Oligoflexus sp.: one gene and its partner. The protein of the gene in region 2 binds, or shares a complex with, the protein of the main gene of each other region. Links are inferred from orthologs where the notes say so. Each region holds a gene or a part of one and is shown on either strand. Other genes may lie near its edges.

What was found.
Region 1: the proteins of VFO10_RS21280 (region 2) and VFO10_RS24295 are in contact, whole or in part, in a cryo-EM structure (PDB 9DDO), measured with the Escherichia coli proteins. The link is inferred for Oligoflexus sp. from one-to-one orthologs.

Annotation. Positions count from the first base shown.
Region 1 is NZ_DASTAT010000111.1:6,300-16,123, reverse strand. What follows is about bases 4,223-7,046. They hold VFO10_RS24295 (energy transducer TonB), read right to left. Parts: upstream 6,077-7,046; coding sequence 5,369-6,076; downstream 4,223-5,368. Other genes in these bases: VFO10_RS24290 (hypothetical protein), read right to left, coding at 6,236-7,046; VFO10_RS24300 (hypothetical protein), read right to left, coding at 4,723-5,301; VFO10_RS24305 (hypothetical protein), read right to left, coding at 4,223-4,574. In the rest of the region: VFO10_RS24325 (class I SAM-dependent methyltransferase), read right to left, coding at 1-227; VFO10_RS24320 (SpoIIE family protein phosphatase), read left to right, coding at 399-2,279; VFO10_RS24315 (hypothetical protein), read left to right, coding at 2,354-3,292; VFO10_RS24310 (hypothetical protein), read left to right, coding at 3,473-3,814; more of VFO10_RS24305, read right to left, coding at 3,858-4,222; more of VFO10_RS24290, read right to left, coding at 7,047-7,297; VFO10_RS24285 (adenylate/guanylate cyclase domain-containing protein), read right to left, coding at 7,448-9,745. UniProt on the Escherichia coli protein: Interacts with outer membrane receptor proteins that carry out high-affinity binding and energy dependent uptake into the periplasmic space of specific substrates such as cobalamin, and various iron compounds (such as iron dicitrate, enterochelin, aerobactin, etc.).
Region 2 is NZ_DASTAT010000097.1:64,011-74,008, forward strand. What follows is about bases 3,804-6,801. They hold VFO10_RS21280 (ExbD/TolR family protein), read left to right. Parts: upstream 3,804-5,085; coding sequence 5,086-5,517; downstream 5,518-6,801. Other genes in these bases: bioB (biotin synthase BioB), read right to left, coding at 3,804-3,964; VFO10_RS21275 (MotA/TolQ/ExbB proton channel family protein), read left to right, coding at 4,177-5,073; VFO10_RS21285 (TonB family protein), read left to right, coding at 5,543-6,403; VFO10_RS21290 (hypothetical protein), read left to right, coding at 6,428-6,801. In the rest of the region: bioA (adenosylmethionine--8-amino-7-oxononanoate transaminase), read right to left, coding at 1-1,653; VFO10_RS21265 (8-amino-7-oxononanoate synthase), read right to left, coding at 1,755-2,906; more of bioB, read right to left, coding at 2,906-3,803; more of VFO10_RS21290, read left to right, coding at 6,802-7,855; VFO10_RS21295 (7TM diverse intracellular signaling domain-containing protein), read right to left, coding at 7,868-9,998. UniProt on the Escherichia coli protein: Involved in the TonB-dependent energy-dependent transport of various receptor-bound substrates.

The DNA of each region.
Region 1 (9,824 bases), on a different replicon or contig from region 2:
CCCGCACCCAGGTCCGCGATCTGCATGCCGGGCTTAAGAGGCAGCGCCGATACCAGAATGGAGAGCCTTTCCTCGGCCTCGCGGTTCTCCCGCTCCAGCCATTCGATGCCGGCCGGTCCCATGACGTCAGCCAGGGGCCGACCCATGTAAGTTCCCGGTTTGTCCCGGGCCACAAGTCCCGGGCTCATGAGACTCCAAAGGAGCAGAATCAGGGGCAGCCGCTGCATAGTAACTCCTATTCTTACGTTCAAGAAAGATAGCATAAAAAGCAGCATATTCCCTGGAAAATCGCTTCATTCCTCTTTTCGACAACCGATACCGGATCCATGGGGATTATACATAGAACTTATTTTTCCTGCCTGCTTATGGCCCTGCTGACCTTGCTCAGCAGCGGGAGTTTGCGCGCGGCCGTCGTCACCATAGACGACGATTTTTCGGAAAAGCTCCTGGGCCTTGATCTCGATTTTCATGAAGACGCCAGCGGCACGCTCGACTTTGACGAGGTCCGGGAGCTGGAATTCAAGCCGAATCCTTATCGTGTGCCGGCCTTTGGTTACGCGAAGTCCACCTACTGGTATCGCCTGCTGCTTCGCAACGTCAGCGATCAGGATCGAAGCCTTTATCTGGAACTTGAAGTCAGCTGGATAGATCAGTTCAGCCTTTTTATGCTGGAAAACGGCCAGTGGATCAGGCGCGACGCGGGCGTGTCGACGCTGCTGAAGGATCGTGAGCTGCCGAACAACCGCGCGACCCATCGCCTGGATCTTCCGGCCCGCAGCGAGACCACTTTTTATCTGCGCGTGGCGAGCTCGGATACCATCCTTTTGCCGATGCATCTTCACTCCGCGGAATCCTTCCCCGAGCATCTGCGGATGAAAGAACTGCTCTATGGAATATTTGCCGGGATCATGGCGGTCGCGGCTTTCTACGGCCTCGTCTTCTTCGTTTACACCTATAACAAGGCCTATCTCTATTATTTCCTGAATACTCTGTCGTGGCTGGTTATGTTTGCGGCCTGGGATGGCTATGTGCAGGAATTCATCTTCCATGATAACTATGTCTGGAACAAGCGCTTCAACGTCATCATGATTTCGAGCTCCTTGATCTGGGGAGCCCTTTTCACATCCAAAATCCTGGAAACGGCGTCCTACTCCCGGCGATTGAACCAGATCGTCAAGGGCTGGGTCGCGATTCAGGCCTTGATTGCGCTCCTGGTTCTGGTGCTGCCCTATCCGATCATGATGCAGGCCTCGGCAACCGTCGCGCTGGTGTTTCCCGTCCTGCTGGCCGCCACCTCGATCGCCGCGATTCGGCAGCGGCTGCCCATCGCCCGAAATTACCTCGTATCCTGGATCTTTCCCATCGTCGGCGTGGGACTTTTCAACGGCATGGTGGTCGGGATCATCCCTGGGCATCCGCTTTTCGTCTACTCGCTGCATTTCACCGTTCTGATTCAGAGTCTCTTTTTGTCTTTCCTTCTGTCCTATCACCTGCGCGAGGCCACTCAGAATGCATCTGTTCTGAAAGTCTCCGTGGAAGCGGCTGGCCTTGCTCATACGGCTCTTATGAAAAACGACCTCAATCCTGAATACTTTCAGCTCGCCTATCGCTACCGTCCCTGCGAAGAAAGCGGCGGCGATGTCTTCAGCTGTCTGGCTGATCCGCGCGGTTCCTTTTCCTATGTGGTGGTCGGTGATGTCAGTGGTCATGGCATCACAGCGGCCATCATTTCATCCGCGTTCACCGGCGCCTTGAATGCAGCCGTCAAAGGACTTTATGAAACGACGCTGTCGCTGGATGAATCCTGCCGGAAAGTGATGAACGATGTGAACCAGGTGATGTGCGATTACTTCGCGCGCACCAATCACTTCGCTTCGGCGGTTCTGGTCGGCATTGATCATCGCAGCGGCGAGGCCATTTACATCAACGCCGGCCATCGCAATATCTTTCTGAAGAATGGCCCCCGGGTTTCGGCCCTGCTGCGCGGCGGATCCCTGATGGGGCTTCAGCATGGCTGCAATCTGACGCCGGTGAGACTGACTCTGACAAAAAATGATATGCTCCTTCTGTTTACAGATGGCCTTGTCGAAAATGATTTTGGCGTTTCGCAAAAAGGCCGCTCGGATGTGATCGTGAACAGCCTGAAGACTCATGCGGACCCGGAAGCCGTGCTGGAATCCATCTGGCAGGGAATCGTCAACCAACACAGTGGCGATCATTTTGACGATGATATGACCCTCCTGGTCATCAAACTGACTTCACTTCAAAACGCGGCCTGAATCTGACGGTTGAGGCCCTTGAGCAAGTCCTGTACAAAAGGGGCCAGGATTCCCTTGAACAGGACGCTTACTTTATGAATCGGAAAGCCTCGCTAATTTTTCTGCTCCTCCTGCTTTCGAATTCGGCTCAGGCCGCCCTGCGTGTGGTTGTCAGCGTCGATTGGGAGGGACGCAATCTCGATCCGCAGAACCTCGCCGCCATGGAGCATTTTCGTCACGACTACCCGAAGGTGCCTTTGCAGCATTTTCTGAATGCCGCCTATTATACGAAGGCTGATGCCGATCCGCGCCTGACGACCGCCGCGATTCGCTCCGTCCTGCGTGAAGGTGATGAGCACGGGCTGCATATCCATGCCTGGAAGAGCCTGGTCGAAGCCGCGGGCGTGGCCTTTCGCACCGAGCCGGCGTTTCGCGGCCCGCTTGATTTGAGTCAGTGCGATCCGGACTGCGGGCATGATGTGAACATGGCTGCTTACAATGAAAAGGAGCTGCAGCAGCTCATTCGCTTCAGCGTGAAGAAACTCGTGCAGCATGGCTTTGATCGTCCACGGAGTTTCCGCGCAGGAGCCTGGCAGGCGGATAAGCATGTGTTCCGTGCGCTGGCCCGCGAAGGCATCACACTCGATTCCTCGGCGACCTCGGCGGAATACCTGAAGGAGCGCTGGGGCAAGTCGCTCCTTTATCCTGTGGTCGGAAAACTATGGCCTGACACGACCGCGACCAGCCAACCCTATCGCATCGAGCTGGGTTCGGGTCTTTCCATGCTGGAACTTCCGAACAACGGCTGCCTTGCGGATTACGTGAGCGGAGAAGTGATCGCCGCGACCTTTCAAAAAAACGTGGAGCTTTGGAAGAAGGATCCGCGCCGCGATATTTATATTTCGATAGGCTTTCATCAGGAAACCGCCCAGAAATTTTTGCCCCATCTGCGTCAGGGGATTGATGCCATTCAAGCGATGGCCGAGCGGGACAAATTGCCGGTCGCCTTCGTGGTGCCGCCTTTCACGCTGTAAACGCGTGGCGGATGTCGCAGAAGGAGGACAGGCTGTCCTCTTTTTCCTACAAAATGCTGCCTTTCAGACCTTGAGAATGCCCCCTTCCTGAACCCTCTTGCTTGTGCCCGATCCTTGCAATAATGTTCTGCACGCGGATGCCATGTCCGCTTGGGACTTTTTTGGAAAAGGACTATACGCATGAAATTTTTGTTGGGACCTGCACTCCTGATTCTCGCCAGCTGTTCGCACGCGGCAGAGTCACAGAATTCTGACCCCAAACAGCATTTCAAGGAAGGCTGGCAGAATATCAAGGAGGGCGGGCGCGAAGTGGCCGCAGGTGTGGCGACAGGCGCAAAAAAAGCTGGCCAGGCCATTCAGTCGATCGCCTGCCCGGTGGCTGCGGATACCAGCGCCGGTCGCTATTATGCCAAGGACAGTCCAGGCTATGAAAAAATGCTGAGCGCCGAGAAGTCGGACGTGCGCGAATGCTTCGCCTCCGAGGCTGGCGCACGCGAAAAAGGCTATACTCTCGTTCGTTGACGGTTGGTTTCATGCGGCGGGTCCAGGCACCCGCCGCTTCTTTTTAGAAATAGTAACCGAGCCGCAGCCCCACATAAGCTCCCTGACTGGACTCGCGAAACGTACTGTCCTCGATGGTTACAGAGTAGCGCCTCATTCTATAGCCCACGATGAAATCCACGATGCGTTCCGTCAGATCAAAGGCGAAGTGAGCGTCGGCATCTTCGCGGGTCCCGAGCTTCGAATTGCGTTCGAGCTTATCAAAGGTTCGGAGGCTCTGCACGCGCATCAGATCCGCATTGAACACGAGTCCCTGATGCAGGTTCACGATCAAACCCAGGCCCGCATTCAATCCGGTGGCGAAGAGTCCGACCGCGGGTGCCGCGGCGCTGGTCACGTCCCATTCCGTCAAGGAAATGCCGACCGAAGGCTGCAGGAACCAGATGCGAGCCAGGAGCCGCACATCGGTCATCGCCGTGCGGGAGTGAGCCTGATTCAATTCGAAGGGCACGTCGTGATACGAATGCCCGACTTTCAAACCCATGATCCGCTTCTCACCCATCCAGCCGCCGAATTCCATCTCGCTTGTGTTACGCGTTTCCTTGCTGCCCGCCGCTTCGCTGTCGAAGGTTGTCATTCCCGCCGTGCCTTTGACGTAAATCGTCTGGGCCTGCTTGGTCAGGCTGTCGCCATAGACCTGACTCAGGGTCTGGCTGAACCCCAGCGCAGGCATGAAGGCGAGGCCGACGAGAGCGATGAGCCACGCTGTCTTGAAATGCATACAGTCCTCCCAAAGTGTTTCAAGGAGTCTTTCGACTCCTGACTTTGATCGGACGCAGATGAGGAGGGTTGATAGGGGGAAAGCTGCCCTGTGAGTGTCACCTGGCGGCCACAGTTTTCTTCAGCCTCTGTCGCCGCCTGTCTCGCGCTTATTTCGGTGTTTCCTGGAAGTAGACAAACCGCGCCTTGAGCGGATCACCATCAGGCGTCGTCACATCAATCTTGTTGCCGATCCATGGATACTGTTTGGTCAGAGCCAGCATGAGCGATTGAAAGCGATCGGCGTCACCGTCCTTCGATTCCGCTTCGACGATGCAGGTATCGACCCGGCATTGAATTTTTTTGACGAGAACCGAACGGGAAAGGTCGGGATCGCTTTTGAAAATCTCCCAGAGCCTTTGTTCACGGGCCTTGCCGTAGCCGGGATTATCCGCAGGATCCACATCATCGTGCCGCGAAGCGGGGCGCGACATTTCAAAATGCCCGGACGCAGCCTTGGACTTCGTCTTGGCCTTCGGTTTTTCGGCGGAATTCACCGATGATTCAGGCTCGGGAGTAACAGGGGGCGGTTCCGCAGGAATGGGTTCCTCGCGTTCCGCCGTGGCCGCAGGGGGTGGAGGCATCAGCACCTCTTCGTCCTGCGGAGCGGGTTTGGATTTTTTATAAAGAAGAAAACCGGCACCCAGAGTGGTGGCCAAAGCAAGACCAATCAAGAGTATTTTTTTCATGAGGCTGCCTTTCCTAGTCGAGATTCCATTGTACCAGGAATCCGTCCGGGCAGCCTAGTGCAAGGCTTTAGTGGGTCAGAGTAAAGACGACGGTGAAGCTGTGGCCCACCACGCGGACCGGGCGGCCATTGACTTTGCGGGGACGATAGCGAAATTTACGCACTGCCGCTCGGGCCTCGGCTTCAAAGACAGAACGGTTTTCCGCGGCAGAAACCTTGATATTTTCGACGCGACCATCCTCGTTTATATCAAAGGTGAAGGTGATGAAGCCTTCAATGCCCTTCAAGGCAGCTTCACGCGGCATTTTGGGTTTGACCTGCTCAATTGGTAACCAGTCAGTGCTGGCGTTGGGATCGCTGGGGCCCCGGGTGTTGCTGGCGCCCGTGCCCACCATGCCGACTTCCTGATTGTCGCCGAAACTCTGCGGCGCATTGTTCGGTGGCGGCGGTGGGGCTTCCTCCTCCTTGACCTTTTCCACGACGGCTTTTTTCATGACTTTATTTTTGGCCAATTTGGTCTTGGGTTTGGGCTTCGGTTTATTCTTGGGCTTGGGAGTCGGCTTGACTTTGACTTCTGCGGTTTTTACCGGAGTCGCAGGATTGCCGTTCGGATTGGAAAGGATACGGATGCGCGCGACCGGCGGCTTCTCTATGATGATGGGTTCCTGATTTCTGTGCCAGCGCATGGCGATGATGATCAGAAGATGCAGGACGATGGACCCGCCTACGGCCAGCCACGAGGCATGGCGATCGAACGACTGAAAGATGCGTTTCATAAGCCTTCCGCTCCACTCAAATCCGCTTCCGCTCAACGAATGCGCGTCTGATCCACAAGGCCCTCGCAGTCAAACGAGGACCCGTGGCACTATCGGAGTTTTGGGCGAAATCTTAAGAATCCCTGATAAAGGCCAGGGATGCCGAGGGTTTGGGTTCGATCATTTCTCCCAGGACCATTCGAGGTTTCCGCGCCCGGACAGGCTTATTTCGCTGCCCTCGAACTTTTTCCAATTGATGCCGTCATCGGAATAGAGGAAGTGGAAGCGATCCGGGAATCCATTGGGGAAGGTCCGGCCGGGGTTGGCGAGCCCCCCATCCATGCGAAAGCCATGAAAGCGTTTTTTAACGCCCATATCGATGATCACTTCGATGGGACTGGCGCTGTTTTTCAGGTCATAGGGTTCGCTGCTCGCAAAGGATGAAGTGGGATCAAAGGTCCAGCTGGTGCCGTTGGACGCTTTCCAATCCAAGAGTTCGGGACGGGTCGTACTCAGGATCTGGGCGAGTTCACGGCCCATGCCGGTTCCGAGGTACATTCTCCAGTCCGCTTCACTGCCTTTGAATTGAAACGCAAAGCGATCGGACTCCATGGTGTGGGCCGTAAAATCGAGGGAATCCAGGCGGATTTTGACCTTTTCCCAGACGCCATCAATCTTGAATTCAAAGTCCACCGTATCGGCGATGACGCTCGTGTCCGTCGGCGCATTCATGTGGATGGACTGGTAGGCGAGCTTTACAAAGCGATGCTCGGCAAGGCCCATCAGGATGTTTTTGATCTTGTCCTGAAGGGTGATGGGCTGGCCTGTCCCGTTCTTGTTGAAAATAAGAGTGATCTGTGTTTCCAGGATCTGGGTCACGCGATCCAGGGTGTCGGTCGCTGCAAAATCAAAGCGGCCCTGCCAGCGCACGCCCTTCGGGTCGATGTAATTGCGGGTGAACGTAACGGCCAGGCGGCTGTCATAGGACCAGCGCGGCTCGGAACCGGCGATGTCCAGGTCGATGATCCTGTTGTTCTCGTCATAGGGATTGCAGCCCACGGGCGTGTTGCCGGAGCTTTTTGGATCTTCGACATAGGAGCAGCGGAGGTAAGAGCCTGTGACCGGCGCGGGTGCGGTAGCCAGCTGCTCCTCGCTCGCGTCATCGGACGAGGGCATGTTCCGCGTATCCTTCGTTTCCTCGCAGGCCGTCGTGAACAGCTGCAAAAGCAGTAAGACGCTCAAGAATCTCGTCGTCCATTGCATGGCGCGTTCCTCGACAGATTTTTAACAGGGCTTGATAACTACGTATCGGTCAGACTCTAAGCTATTTGAATGAGGTCACCAGCCTTGGGAAATGGCAGCTTAATCCGGAATTATTTCCTGACAGCAGATTCAGAAGGATGGGACCCCGTGGAGTGAAGGCTTTTGGCGTTCGTGGAAAAGCGAAAAGATGCGGTTTTTCTGATCGCTGCTGAGGCCGACGTAGCGAACCCCATGCTCGAAGCCTTCCACGCGTGGACTCCCCCAGCAGATCTCGACCACGAGCGAGGACAGGCCCCACTGATGCAGTTCGTTCTGGATATCGGGATCATCACTCTCAAGGTTCAGAGTGAGCACCACGCCCTGGGCCAGGAAGATGTCGCTCTTCAGACCAAGGCCGGACACGGAATAATTCAGCAGCTGAAAGTGGCCCATGCCGCTGCTGAAGCGTATCCCGTGACTGCTGGCGGCCGGATGTCGCGTGTCGCGCTGATAGATGCCGGCATAATTCCAATAGAGCTTTTCGATGCGTTCGATGTCTTCGCCGGAATTATGGAAGGGATCCACTTCCCAGGCCTCCAAAAGTTCGGAGGTATGCTTCACCATCACATGACGTTTGCGCATGCTGGGATGATCGGGAGAAATTTCCATCAGCTGCGCCTTGGTCGAGGGACCGATCATGATTTTAAAGGGTGCGCAGGCCGTCTCCAGTCGCGCTGCGAAGTTCACGCCATCACCGATCATCGTGAAATCAAACCGCTGCCGGTTGCCGATATTGCCGATGAAGACCGAGGCCGTATTCACGCCTATGCGCAAAGGATAAAGCGCCTTGCCGGCTTCCGAAGCCTCAAGGCTATGCTGGAAGATCTTCTTTTGAATCTGGATCGCACAGCGGACCGCCTGGTCCGCGTGATGCTGCGTGGGCTGACCGAGTATGTTGTAACCGAAAAAGCAGAGGAGACCATCACCCAGGGTTTTGTCGATGGTACCCTGATGCTGATGCACGATGTCCGTGATGTCGGCGAGCAGGGCTTTCAGCTGCAGAAAGGTTTCGCTCGCGGAAAGTTTCTTGGTGGTCAGGGAAAAGCCCACGATGTCGACGAACATGATGCTCACGACATGACCTTCCGGCTCGAATTCCAGGCTCTTTTCGCCCTTCAGCAGGGCTTCGATGTGATCCTGCGGCACAAGGCCCGAAACCGCGCGGGTGATCCTTTGCGCTTCCCGCACGCGGACCATGGCGATCCACAGAAGATTCAAAAGCCCCGAGGTCCCCAGGGCGAGGCCTGCGGAGAGCCAAGGCAACTGCCAGGATGCATAGACGAAGGCGAGCACCCCACTGATGCCGGTGAACGCGAGAGCTGCAAGAAGAAAAAGAGGCGTCGCCACCGCATGAAAGCGAAGCGTGACGAGCCAGCCCATGGCCGCGAAGATGATGATTTCCCATGGACTCATCGGAACGGTGTGAATCCACTGTCCGGTCAGGACGCTATTGATCATCGAAAGCACCACATAGGAACCGGGCACGCTGCCCAGAGGCGTTTCCACGCGATCGGTGTTGCCTGTGAACATCGCGGGCAGAAGGATCACCAGCTGGTCAGGCTTGATGCGCCCGCTCATGCTCAACCCTTCGCGGCTGCGATGAATAACGGACGCGAGGCTATAGATATTACGCTCAAGGACTGCGACATCGACCATGTTCACCGCCACCTGGCCCTGAATATGCGGGACGGGCTGACCGTTGATGCTGGGGCCTTCTTCATCGAGTTTGATGGTGTCGGCGGCCAGCAGACTCCAATGCGGCACGGCATGCGCGGGCTCATAGCGGTGAAAGAGATTCACCATGCCCTGCCTTGGATAAAGAATATGTCCGAAGCTATGAAAGCCTTCCCACAGTTCAGGATCAGGCCCATAGACATAGCCCGGCTGCAGCTGCATCCAACTCAGTTCGTCGGCCCCCAAGGTGCGCCCCGTCCATTGGGATAATGCGAAGCCTTTGAAGTCGGTGGGCAGGGGCTCTTTGAATTTGATGACGTTCGATCCAGCATAGACGGCGGTGACGACATCCGCCTTGATCTTCTCGAATTCAGGCTTCAGCGCATCGAGCGGAGTCACGCTGTCGACGACCGCGAAGATCTTGTCGATCATGATGCGGCGTGGGCCTGCATCACTGATGGTCTTCAGAAGCTTCAGCCAGAGTTCGAAATCAAGATCCGGCTTTTTTGTGAAGCGCAGGGTGGAATCATCGTAGGAATAAATTTTGAGGCGTGGATCCAACGTGGGGGACTTCTGCAGAAAACTCCGCAGTCTGAATTCCAGAGGACGCACGCTCTTATCGTCCAGGGAGGAAAGGACCCCCAGGGCATAGAGCGACAGGATCAGACCCATCGCGAACAGGGTTACATAACCCGGTACCCGTTTAGATCTCATGAAGGAACCACAGCATAGCATCCTCGCGCAGGGCCGAGTATTCGTTTCCTTCCATCGTAAGGAAGGTGGACGATGAGGA
Region 2 (9,998 bases):
GATATCAAGGGCTGCCAAGGCCGTGGCACAGGCCAGGGCATTGCCGGTAAAAGTGTGGCCGTGAAGCATGGCTTTGCTGCCGTCCTGATCCAGGAAATATTCAAACATGCTCTCGCTTGTCAGGGTCACTGCCAGCGGTAAGGTGCCGCCGGTCAGGCCTTTGGCTATGCAGACGATATCGGGCTGAAGACCGGCGCGTTCAAACGCGAAGTAGGAGCCGAGGCGTCCCATGCCGGTGAAGACTTCATCCAGAATCAAGGGCAGCTGATACTCACGGCAGAGGCGTCCCAAGGTCTGCAGCCAGGTGATGTCCTGCATGTTCATGCCGGAGGCGCCTTGCACCAATGGCTCGATGATCACACCCGCCAGGTCTTTCCCATGGAGCTGGAACATGTTTTCCAGGGCTTTCAGGCCTTCGGGCAGGGCTGCCGGGCCTTGCGGGCAAAGGCGCGAGGCGTGCGATGTTACGGGGCTGAGGCTTTTGCCTTCGAAGAGATAGGGGGAAAAGGCTTTATGAAAACCCTCGGTCGAGGCCACCGACATCGCGCCGAAGGTATCGCCGTGATAGGCGCCACGGAAGAAGAGAAAATTCTTCCGATGATGTACGCCCCGATTCTGCCAGCTTTGAGCGGCCATCTTCAAGGCGACTTCCACGGCGCAGCTGCCATTATCCGTATAAAAAACCCGCGGCAGCTGACCCTGGGAAAGGTCGACCAGTTCCTTGGCCAGAAGGCTCGCGGGTTCATGGGTCGCGCCTGCAAAAATGCAGTGATCAATCTTTCGATGCTGCCTCGCCAGGGCGGCTCCGATTTTTGGATGGCCGTGACCTGTGGAATTGGTCCACCACGAGGCGCTGGCGTCGATCAGTTTTTCGCCCGTGTGGGTTTTCAGATAGATGCCCTGGGCTTTCACGAGCGGCAAAGGTTCGGGTGCGGTTTGATGTTGGGTATAGGGATGCCAGCAGTGTTTTTTATCGTAGGCATACCAGGCGGAGATATCCACGGGCTTTTGCGTTGCCCCGATCACCGCATCAAAAAGTTCTTCGCAGGCTTTTTGCCATTCGGATCCAGGGGAACTTAAATCCATCCAGGGAAAGGCCACGAAACGGTGATCAGGCCGCATGCGGCGAAGGCTTTGCATATTGGCTTCATGCGGGGGACCATTCACAATGACAGCCAGAACATCAAGTCCGGCTTGATCAAGAGCTTCAAGCGTCAGGAGCGTATGATTCAAAGTGCCGAGCCCGCTGCTGGCCACCAGCACCACAGGCAATTCCATGCGCACTGCGGCGTCGCGCCAGGTTTCATTCTCATCATTCAAGGGAACGAGCAGACCGCCGGCGCCTTCCAGCAAAACAGAGACATCGGAGTGCAGGGCTGCGGCAATCTCTTCCACAGTCGGAGCCTTCATTCCGGCCGCACGAGCCGCCTGATCCGGAGATGCGGGGAGGGGATAGGACCAGACGCGGCCTTCGTAGACTTTCATCTTGGGGCATAGGGCGTGCACCTGATCCCGGTCCAGATGCTGACCACCCGTCTGGACGGGTTTCCAATACTGCAGTGGCTGTCCACGCCGCAGGGCGCCTGTCATCAATGCTGCGGATACTATGGTTTTGCCGACATCCGTGCCGGTTCCCGTTACGAATAGCTTCATCGTAAAATCCTCTGGGCCAGTTCGCTGGCCTTCACCTTAAAATCCTTTGCGCCAGTTCGCTGGCCTTCACCGTAAAATCTTTTGCGCCAATTCACTGGCCTTCACCGTAAAATCTTTTGCGCCAGTTCACTCAGAACTTTTTTCAGCCTCTCCTCATCCGCATCCGTGAGCCCCGCATGCAGCGACAAACGCAGGCGGCAGCTGCCTTCGGGAACTGTAGGGGGGCGAATGGCCCGGGCCAGCACGCCCCGTTCCTGGCAGAAAGCTTCGGCGCGCAAAGCGTCGGCTTCCGGGCCCAAAATAATCGGAATAATATGCGTGGCGCTCGCGCCTTTATTAAAGCCGAGCGCATCCAGATGTTCATGCACGCGCACGATTCTTTTTTGAAAGACCCGGCGCTGTTCGTCCAAGGTCTTCATGGTCCGAACACTTTCCCCAAGAGCCGCAGCGGCCCAGGGCGAGGCTCCGGTCGTGAAGATAAAACTGCGTGCCGTGTTGATCAGATGATCGCGAAGCCAGGAAGGGCCGCAGATAAAAGCGCCGCTGCCGGCCATGGCCTTGCCGCAGGGGTTGACGGAAATATATTCGTCATGCGATACGCCCGCAGCTGCCATCCAGCCCTCGCCTTTCGGACCGTAAACCCCAAGCGCATGGGCTTCATCCACGACCAGCACGGCTTCATACCGCTGCGCGAGGGCCGCAAGTTCCCTGGCCGGACAAAGGTCGCCGTCCATGCTGTAAAGGGATTCCACGACAATAATCTTGAGCCTGGCCCGGCTGTCCTGAAGCAGCTGCTCCAGCTCCTGACAATCATTGTGCCGGAAAATTCGCTTGTGCTCGGGTCTGAGACGGGCCAGCCGCATGCCATCAATGAGGCTCGCGTGGTTCCATTCATCGGAAAAATAAACGGCGTCACCAAGGTGCAGGGCGCTCATGAGAGCTTCGTTGGCTGCATAACCGGATGGAAAATAAAGGGCGCTCTCTGCGCCCTTCCAGGCGGCGAAAGCCTGTTCGACCTCGTCATAAATCAGGTGCTCGCCACCCAGAAGGCGGCTCGCTCCCGATCCAGCGGGCCAGGGAGCCGCCGCGGCCAGAGCCCGCTTTTGAAAAGCAGGATCGCCACGCAGCCCCATGTAATCATTGTGCGTGAGATCAAGACCGCGGCTGTCCGTTAAAGGCCTGAGGCGACGTCTTCGCTGCAGAGCGTCGAGCGTCGCCAGTTTCTCCTGGATCAGACCCGCGAGCGTTTTCATCAGTGAACCGCTTGGCAGGATACCCCGGCGTCACTGCCACTCCTGGCATGTTCGGGGGCGGAAGCATGTTCGGGGGCGGAAGCATATTCGGACGCGGAAGCACCGGCTTCAACAGGTTTTAGACCGAGACGCTGGAAAAGAGCGCGATCGCGATCTTCACCGGGATTGGGCGTCGTCAGAAGTTTCTCGCCGGTGAAGATGGAGCTGGCGCCGGCCATGAAACAAAGGGCCTGAGCCTCGTCACTCATCTGGGTGCGGCCTGCGGAGAGGCGTACACGACTGGCCGGCATGATAATGCAGGCCGTGGCGATGGTGCGAACCATCTCGAAGATGTCGATTTCGTCTTTATCCGCCAAAGGCGTGCCTTCGACTTTGACCAAAAGGTTGACCGGAACCGATTCAGGATGTGGACTCAGGGAATGGAGCTGATGCAGAAGGCCCACGCGATCGCCTTTGGTTTCGCCCATGCCGACGATGCCGCCGCAGCAGACGGTCATGCCCGCTTTGCGTACGTTGTCGAGCGTGTCGAGCCTATCCTGATAGACGCGTGTGCTGATGATGTCGCCGTAGTATTCCGGCGAGGTATCGAGGTTGTGATTATAGGCATAAACGCCGGCTTCCGCGAGCTGCTGCGCCTGCTCTGTGTCGAGCATGCCCAGAGTCGTACAGACTTCCAAGCCTAATTTACGCACTTCACGTACCGCTTCCAGGACCTGATCGAACTGCGGTCCTTTCTTCGGCGGATTGCGCCAGGCCGCTCCCATACAGAAACGGCTCGAACCATTTTCCTTGGCTTCCTTGGCAGCGCTCACGATGGTTTCCACGGGCAGAAGCCCATGCGCGGCCACATTGGTTTCGTAATGGGCGCTCTGCGGGCAGTACGCGCAGTTTTCCTTGCAGCCGCCGGTTTTTATCGACAGCAGTGTGCTCATCTGAATTTCATCCGGAGCGTAGTAGCGTCTATGGACACTTTGCGCCAGATACACCAGGGTGGTGATGGGCAAATCGTAGATCGCCTGGATCTCTTCGCGAGTCAGGTCGTAGCGTGGTTCGCCCAAGGCCAATTGTTCCAGGTCCAACATCCAAAAACCCCCTCTTTTGATCCTCCATTGGGCCTCAGTCTTAGTACAATTCACGGGTGTTTGCGAGAGATATTGGCGAAAACGGTGCAACGTGGTAGCAATCTTAGCTCCTAAGTGATGACAGGTACGAAACGGCGATTGTAGTATAGTAGAAATGTCAAAATTACCAATCGGGAGTCTTGCGCCAGATGTTGAACTTCGCACTGCACCGGATTTTTCGCATCGTAACGGGTTTGAGTTTGATCTTTTTCCTCAGTCTGGGTTCAGGCGCAGCTCTAATGGCGCAGGATGTCCCAGCCAAAGATGCGAGCAAAGCCACAGCCGGTGAGGGCTTGGAGGAGACCGCAACCGAAGTCGCTGATTTTGGTTCGCATTCCATCCTTTCTCAGGCCTGGCGCAGCGGTATCGTGGTCTTCAGCGTGCTGGTGGTGCTGATCGGCTTTTCCATTATCAGTTGGGCCATCTTCATCTGGAAATTGGTCGTCCTGAAGAAACACACGGCCACGAGCGAGGCCTTCATCAAAAATTTCTGGGAAAGCCGCTCGCTGAATGATTTGAACAGCCGCCTTGGCGAATATCCTTACAGCCCGGCCAAGGAAATCTTCCGGACCGGCTACGCGGAACTCGTGCGCGGCAGCCAGATGAAAGAGAACACGACCCAGCACCAGCTGGCGATCAATGCCGCGATCGACAACCTGAATCGCTCGCTCGGCAAAGCCAAACGCCTGGAAAAGAAGAAACTGGAATCCTATCTGTCGCTCCTGGCCATCATCGCGTCGTCGGCGCCTTTTATCGGTCTCTTTGGAACCGTTTGGGGTATCATGGGATCGTTCGAAGGCATCGCGCGCACCGGTTCGGCCAGTCTCGCGGCCGTGGCCCCTGGTATTTCGGAAGCTCTGATCGCGACCGCCTTCGGTCTTCTGGCTGCTATTCCCGCGGTTATCGGCTTCAACGCCGCCAATGCCCGCATCCGCAACTTGATCGGCTCTCTGGATGGTTTCTGCGCGGACTTTCTGAATATAGTCGGCCGCTATCTGGTCAGCGAAAAGAAGGGTGGAGCCGCCACCACTCAATCACCCCTGTGAGGCAGAAGACTCATGGAATTTAAACAGTCGCAGTCTGATGGTGATGACGATAACGGAGCCATGGCCGACATCAATATCGTGCCATTGGTCGACGTGATGCTCGTGCTCCTGATCATTTTCATGGTGACCGCTCCGCTTTCCATTGGCGGAATCAACGTCGATCTTCCCAGCAGCAAGGCCCGCAGTCGGGATATGGCGGAAGACCGCGTGGTGCTCTCGATCAATCAGAAAGGCGAATACTTCATTGAGAAGATGGAAGTTCCCGCCGGTGTCCTCGATATCCGGTTGAAAGAGCTGTATCAGCAGCGTGAAAAGAAAGAACTCTATATTCGCGCGGATAAGACCGTGGTCTATGGTCGCGTGGTGGACGCGATGAGTGCGGCCAAGCTTGCCGGCGTGACCCGGATCAGCATGCTGACCCAGGCTCCGACTAAACCCCAATAATGGACGAGGGACGCCCTTGGCTTCGATGAGTGATTCCGAAAATGAAGTGACGGCCCGCGAATCCCGCTCGCTCATGCTCTTCATCGGTATATCCGTAGCGGCCCACCTTGTGGGCTTCATTCTGAGCATGTTCAATCTTTTCGGTCTTCCGAAGCCCGCTTTGGAAGAGTACAGCATTGATACCGAACTCCTGAGCGAGGTCGATATGGGCTCGGCGCCCAAGACCGTCATTCCCAGTGCGCAAAAAGCCGAGGAAGCCAGCGTTCCGACGAACCAGCTCCCCCAGCTGCCGAAGACCGTGACCATCAAAGAGAAGGTCAAGGAAGAGGAAGGCATCCTGGAGGAGAAAAAAGACGAGAAGATCGAAGAAGGGAAGAACATCACCAAGGATACCGAAGAGGACGGCCAGGCCATCGTGAAACCGGATGCCGCGGTGAAGCTCAAGAAGTCTGAGGCCTTGGAGCGCCTTGTTCGAGAACGGTTGAAAGAGCAGCAGAAAGAAGAGACCAAGGAGCTGAAGACCCAGGAGAAATCGGACCTGGCGCAGATTCGGGATGTTTTGAAGAATGCGGGTGTCACTCAAAATTCGAGTGGCGGTATCGTGGCGATCGCGGAGAACAATCGCTATTCGGCCTATTTGAATTCGACCTTGCGCAGAAACTATGCGCTGCCTACGACCTATCAGCTGACCCGGAAGGATATGTTTACCGTCATTCGAGTGCAGCTCAGTGTGCGTGGCGAGCTTATGGATGTTCAGGTCCAGGAAAGCTCGGGCGACGACACTTTCGATGGATACTGTGTTCAGACGGCGCAAAGGTCCGCGCCGTTCAACCCGCCTCCGAAGGGAATGGCCGGGGTGGAAATTCAGTTAACTTGCAAGCGCTGAACGCTGCAGAGGAGTAAATAGGTTATGAAGCTTTGGTTGATTGCGCTGATGGGATTCTGGTCCCTTTGCGAAAAGGGCGTCGCTGCTGAGAGTACGAGTCCGATCAAGATTAATATCGATAACCCCGCCTTCCGCAAGACCGTCGTGGCCATTCCTAAAATTCAGGTTGCCGGCCAGGTGCAGAGTCCACAGGGTAAGAAGCTGGCCGAGGAAGGCTCGCAGGAACTGATCCGCCTGCTGCAATTCTCAGGCTTTTTCTCGGCTTTGGCAGAAGGCGCTTACCAGGGTGCCTGGGATCAGTATGCCAAGGCCCGCAAGACCACGGAATCGGCGACCTGGATTACCGAGAGCAAAGGTTTGACCGGCGAGGAAGTCGTCCAGTGGCGTGCCCTTGGTGTGGAATCTTTGACTATGGGCGCTCTGACGGAAGATCCGGGCAAGGGTCTCACGCTTTCCTTCAAGACCTTCGATGTGAATCGCAGTCAGGAAATCCTGGCCAAGCAATTCACCCACATCACCGATTACAAGGCGTCCCTGCGCCAGTACGCGGATTTTCTTCTGGAAGCTTACACAGGAAAATCCGGTATCTTCAATTCCAAGGTCGCCTTCGTCGGACGTCGCAGCAAAGCCGCCAGCAAGCAAATCTTCGTGGCCGACTTTGATGGCTCCAACATCACGCAGATCACCGATGGGGATTTTCCGCACCTTTCGCCCGCCTGGAGCGCAGACGGCCGTTACCTCGTCTATACATCCTATGAAACCAAGTCTCCGGACCTCTTCGTTTACGATACGACCACGCGTACCAAGCGCCGCGTGACGACCACGCCAGGACTTGATTCCGGGGGCAGCTTCGCGCCGAATGGCAAGATCCTCGCCCACACCAGTTCGCGCGGTGATGATACCGATATCTTCAGCATCACGCCCGCCGGTACGGATCGTAAGATTCTTCTGGAAGGTTCGGGCCTGGATGTGGATCCGAAATTCTCTCCGGACGGCAAGTGGCTGGCCTGGGTATCAGGACGCTTTGGCAATCCGCATATTTTTGTTGCTTCGCTCAGCTGGAACGGGGACACGCCGAAGATTGTCAGCGATAAGCGCCTCACCTATTCGGGCTGGTATAATGCAACGCCGGCCTGGACGCCGGAATCAGACAAGATCGCCTTTGGTGGCTATGACCGGGATATCGACCGTTGGGATATCTTCATGATGAACCCGGATGGGACGCAGCTGGAACGCTTGACCCTGAAAAGCGGCGACAGCGAAAATCCGAGCTTCTCGCCGAACGGCCAGCTGATCGTCTTTCAATCCAACCGGATCGGCGATTCGAATGCCAAGGGTTTGAATACGCTTTGGATCATGAATCGCGACGGCAGCAATCAGCACAAGCTTGAAATCAGCGGACTCTACGATGCGCAAACGCCGGCCTGGTCGTCGAATCGTAAGTCTTTGTAATACGAAGTCCTCTTAGGCCACCTGTGGCACGAGAGGTACGCGAGCGGCATCGGGGATGGAAATTTCAAAACGGCAGCCCCGATGCCTCTGACTCTTCACCTTGATCTCACCACCCAACTGCTGCACAGCGGCCAGCAACGCGCTCATACCCACACCGCGCCCCGAAATTTCCGAGAGTGTCTGGGTCGTGGAGAAGCCAGGCATAAAGATAAGACGAGCCCTGTCTTCTTCAGAAGCCTGATCAAAGGCTTCAGGCGTGACGAGCCCCTTTTCCACAGCGACTTCGCGAATGCGCTCCCAGTCGAGGCCCTGACCGTCATCCGCCACAGTTATCAGAATCTGGCCCGGATTACGTTCGATCGAAAGATCAAGACGCGCCCGCGATGATTTGTTGGATCTTTGTTCGGGAGTTTCAATGCCATGATCCAAAGCATTGCGAAGCAGATGAGGCATCGTGCTGATCACCGGGCCCAGCAGCTCGGGATTGACCAGCACGTCACCCCCCTGAACGTGAATATCCACGTCCTTGCCGAGTTGCGCCGCAAGGCGACTGGTATGAGTGAGCATGGCGCCGAAGAGAGAACGGATGGGCACCATGCGGGCGTCCTGAACCCAGACCTCAAAGGCCCGCGTGACCTCGTCCAGAGCCCTTGCGCTTTGGAGTGAGACGCTCAGCTGATCCAAGACCTTATTGGAGACGAAAATTCCCTTGGGCGCATCCAATCCGCTGTCCAGCCCAAGAAGATCCTGATGGCGGCTCAGGAAAAAGTCAACCTGCGCGCTTACCCTTTCCAGTTCCTCCCCACCAATCTCATTCTGATCCTCGATCTGATGAATGGACTGCGCGACTTCATCCAGACCATAGATAGCAAAGTTCCCTTTCAGGGTATGAAGGATCATCCGCACGCGTTGACTGTCAGCCTGGGCCTGGGCGTCCATGGCGGCCCGCAGATCGCGCATCGATTCCGCGAGAAAGCTTTGAAAGCCGGCCCTATCCTGCATGATGTTCAAAAGCGTTTGATTGATCTGGGCATCCTTTTCCGCATTCACAAGGCCCGTCACATCCGTGATGGTAAAAAGGATCGCATAGACGGCGTCACCCTGGTCCCGAACTATCGAGCCTTGGAGGGAGACGGCTCTCTGGTCGATCGTGATGCGACCATGAATTTGGCTGAGGCTGACCTCATCGGGAAGCAGGCCCGAGAAAACCTGGGAAACGGCCATTTGAAAGTGCGCGCGCTCGCGCTCTGTCAAATCAAGAAGATCCTGCAGCTTCTGACCGACGGTGATGGTACGGCCAAAAATTTCCTGGCAGGATTTGGTGAAGCCTTCTTTCACGGTCAGATCAGGACCGATCAGTAAGAATCCTGCTTTGACGTTATCAAGAATAATGCGAATCGTTTGGGTGCGGTCTTTGACTTTGCGTTCCAGATCATCATTGAGCTGCCGGATTTCGACCTCGGCTACTTTAAGGCGGCGGAAGGCGCGTGAGAAACGCTTTGAGATCAGGATGGCTTGGACGAGAATGAAGAGAAAGAGTCCGACGTGAGAAAGAGTCACCGTTTTGATGATGTTATGGTTTTTGAGCACATCATTGACGATCGTCAGGATGAAGGCGCCGAAACCAGATGCGATCAGGAGCGAATCATCCTTCTGCTCCTTGGCCAGGGCCAGACACTTCACCAGATAGAGCGAACCCAGGATGATCAGGATTTCAAAGGGTATGAGCAGGACCCCATGGATGCGGAGGGGCAGAACTCCGATGCAAAGTGTATAGAGGGCCGCTATCAGCACGATGCCCTGAACGATGCGGCGCGATATGCTTTTGTGAAAGAGGACATAGATAAAACTGCAGCAGGCGGCCGTAGGAACCGTCACGCCCCAGTATTCAAAGCGATACTGCCAATGAAAATCCGGCTGATCAAAAATTTCGTAAAGAAGCAGGCCTTCCGAGCGGCTGATGGTGCGAAGTCCGATGGACAGGCAGAAGAGTCCAAAGAGCAGAGGATCGAGGCGCTCACGCCGCAGAGCAAAAAGGCTGAAATGATAGAAGGCCATGATGAAGATCGCGCCCACTACAAAGGCATCGCGAATGCGCGCGGCCTCAAGATTATCGTAAATCAAATGGGTGGATCCGATTCTG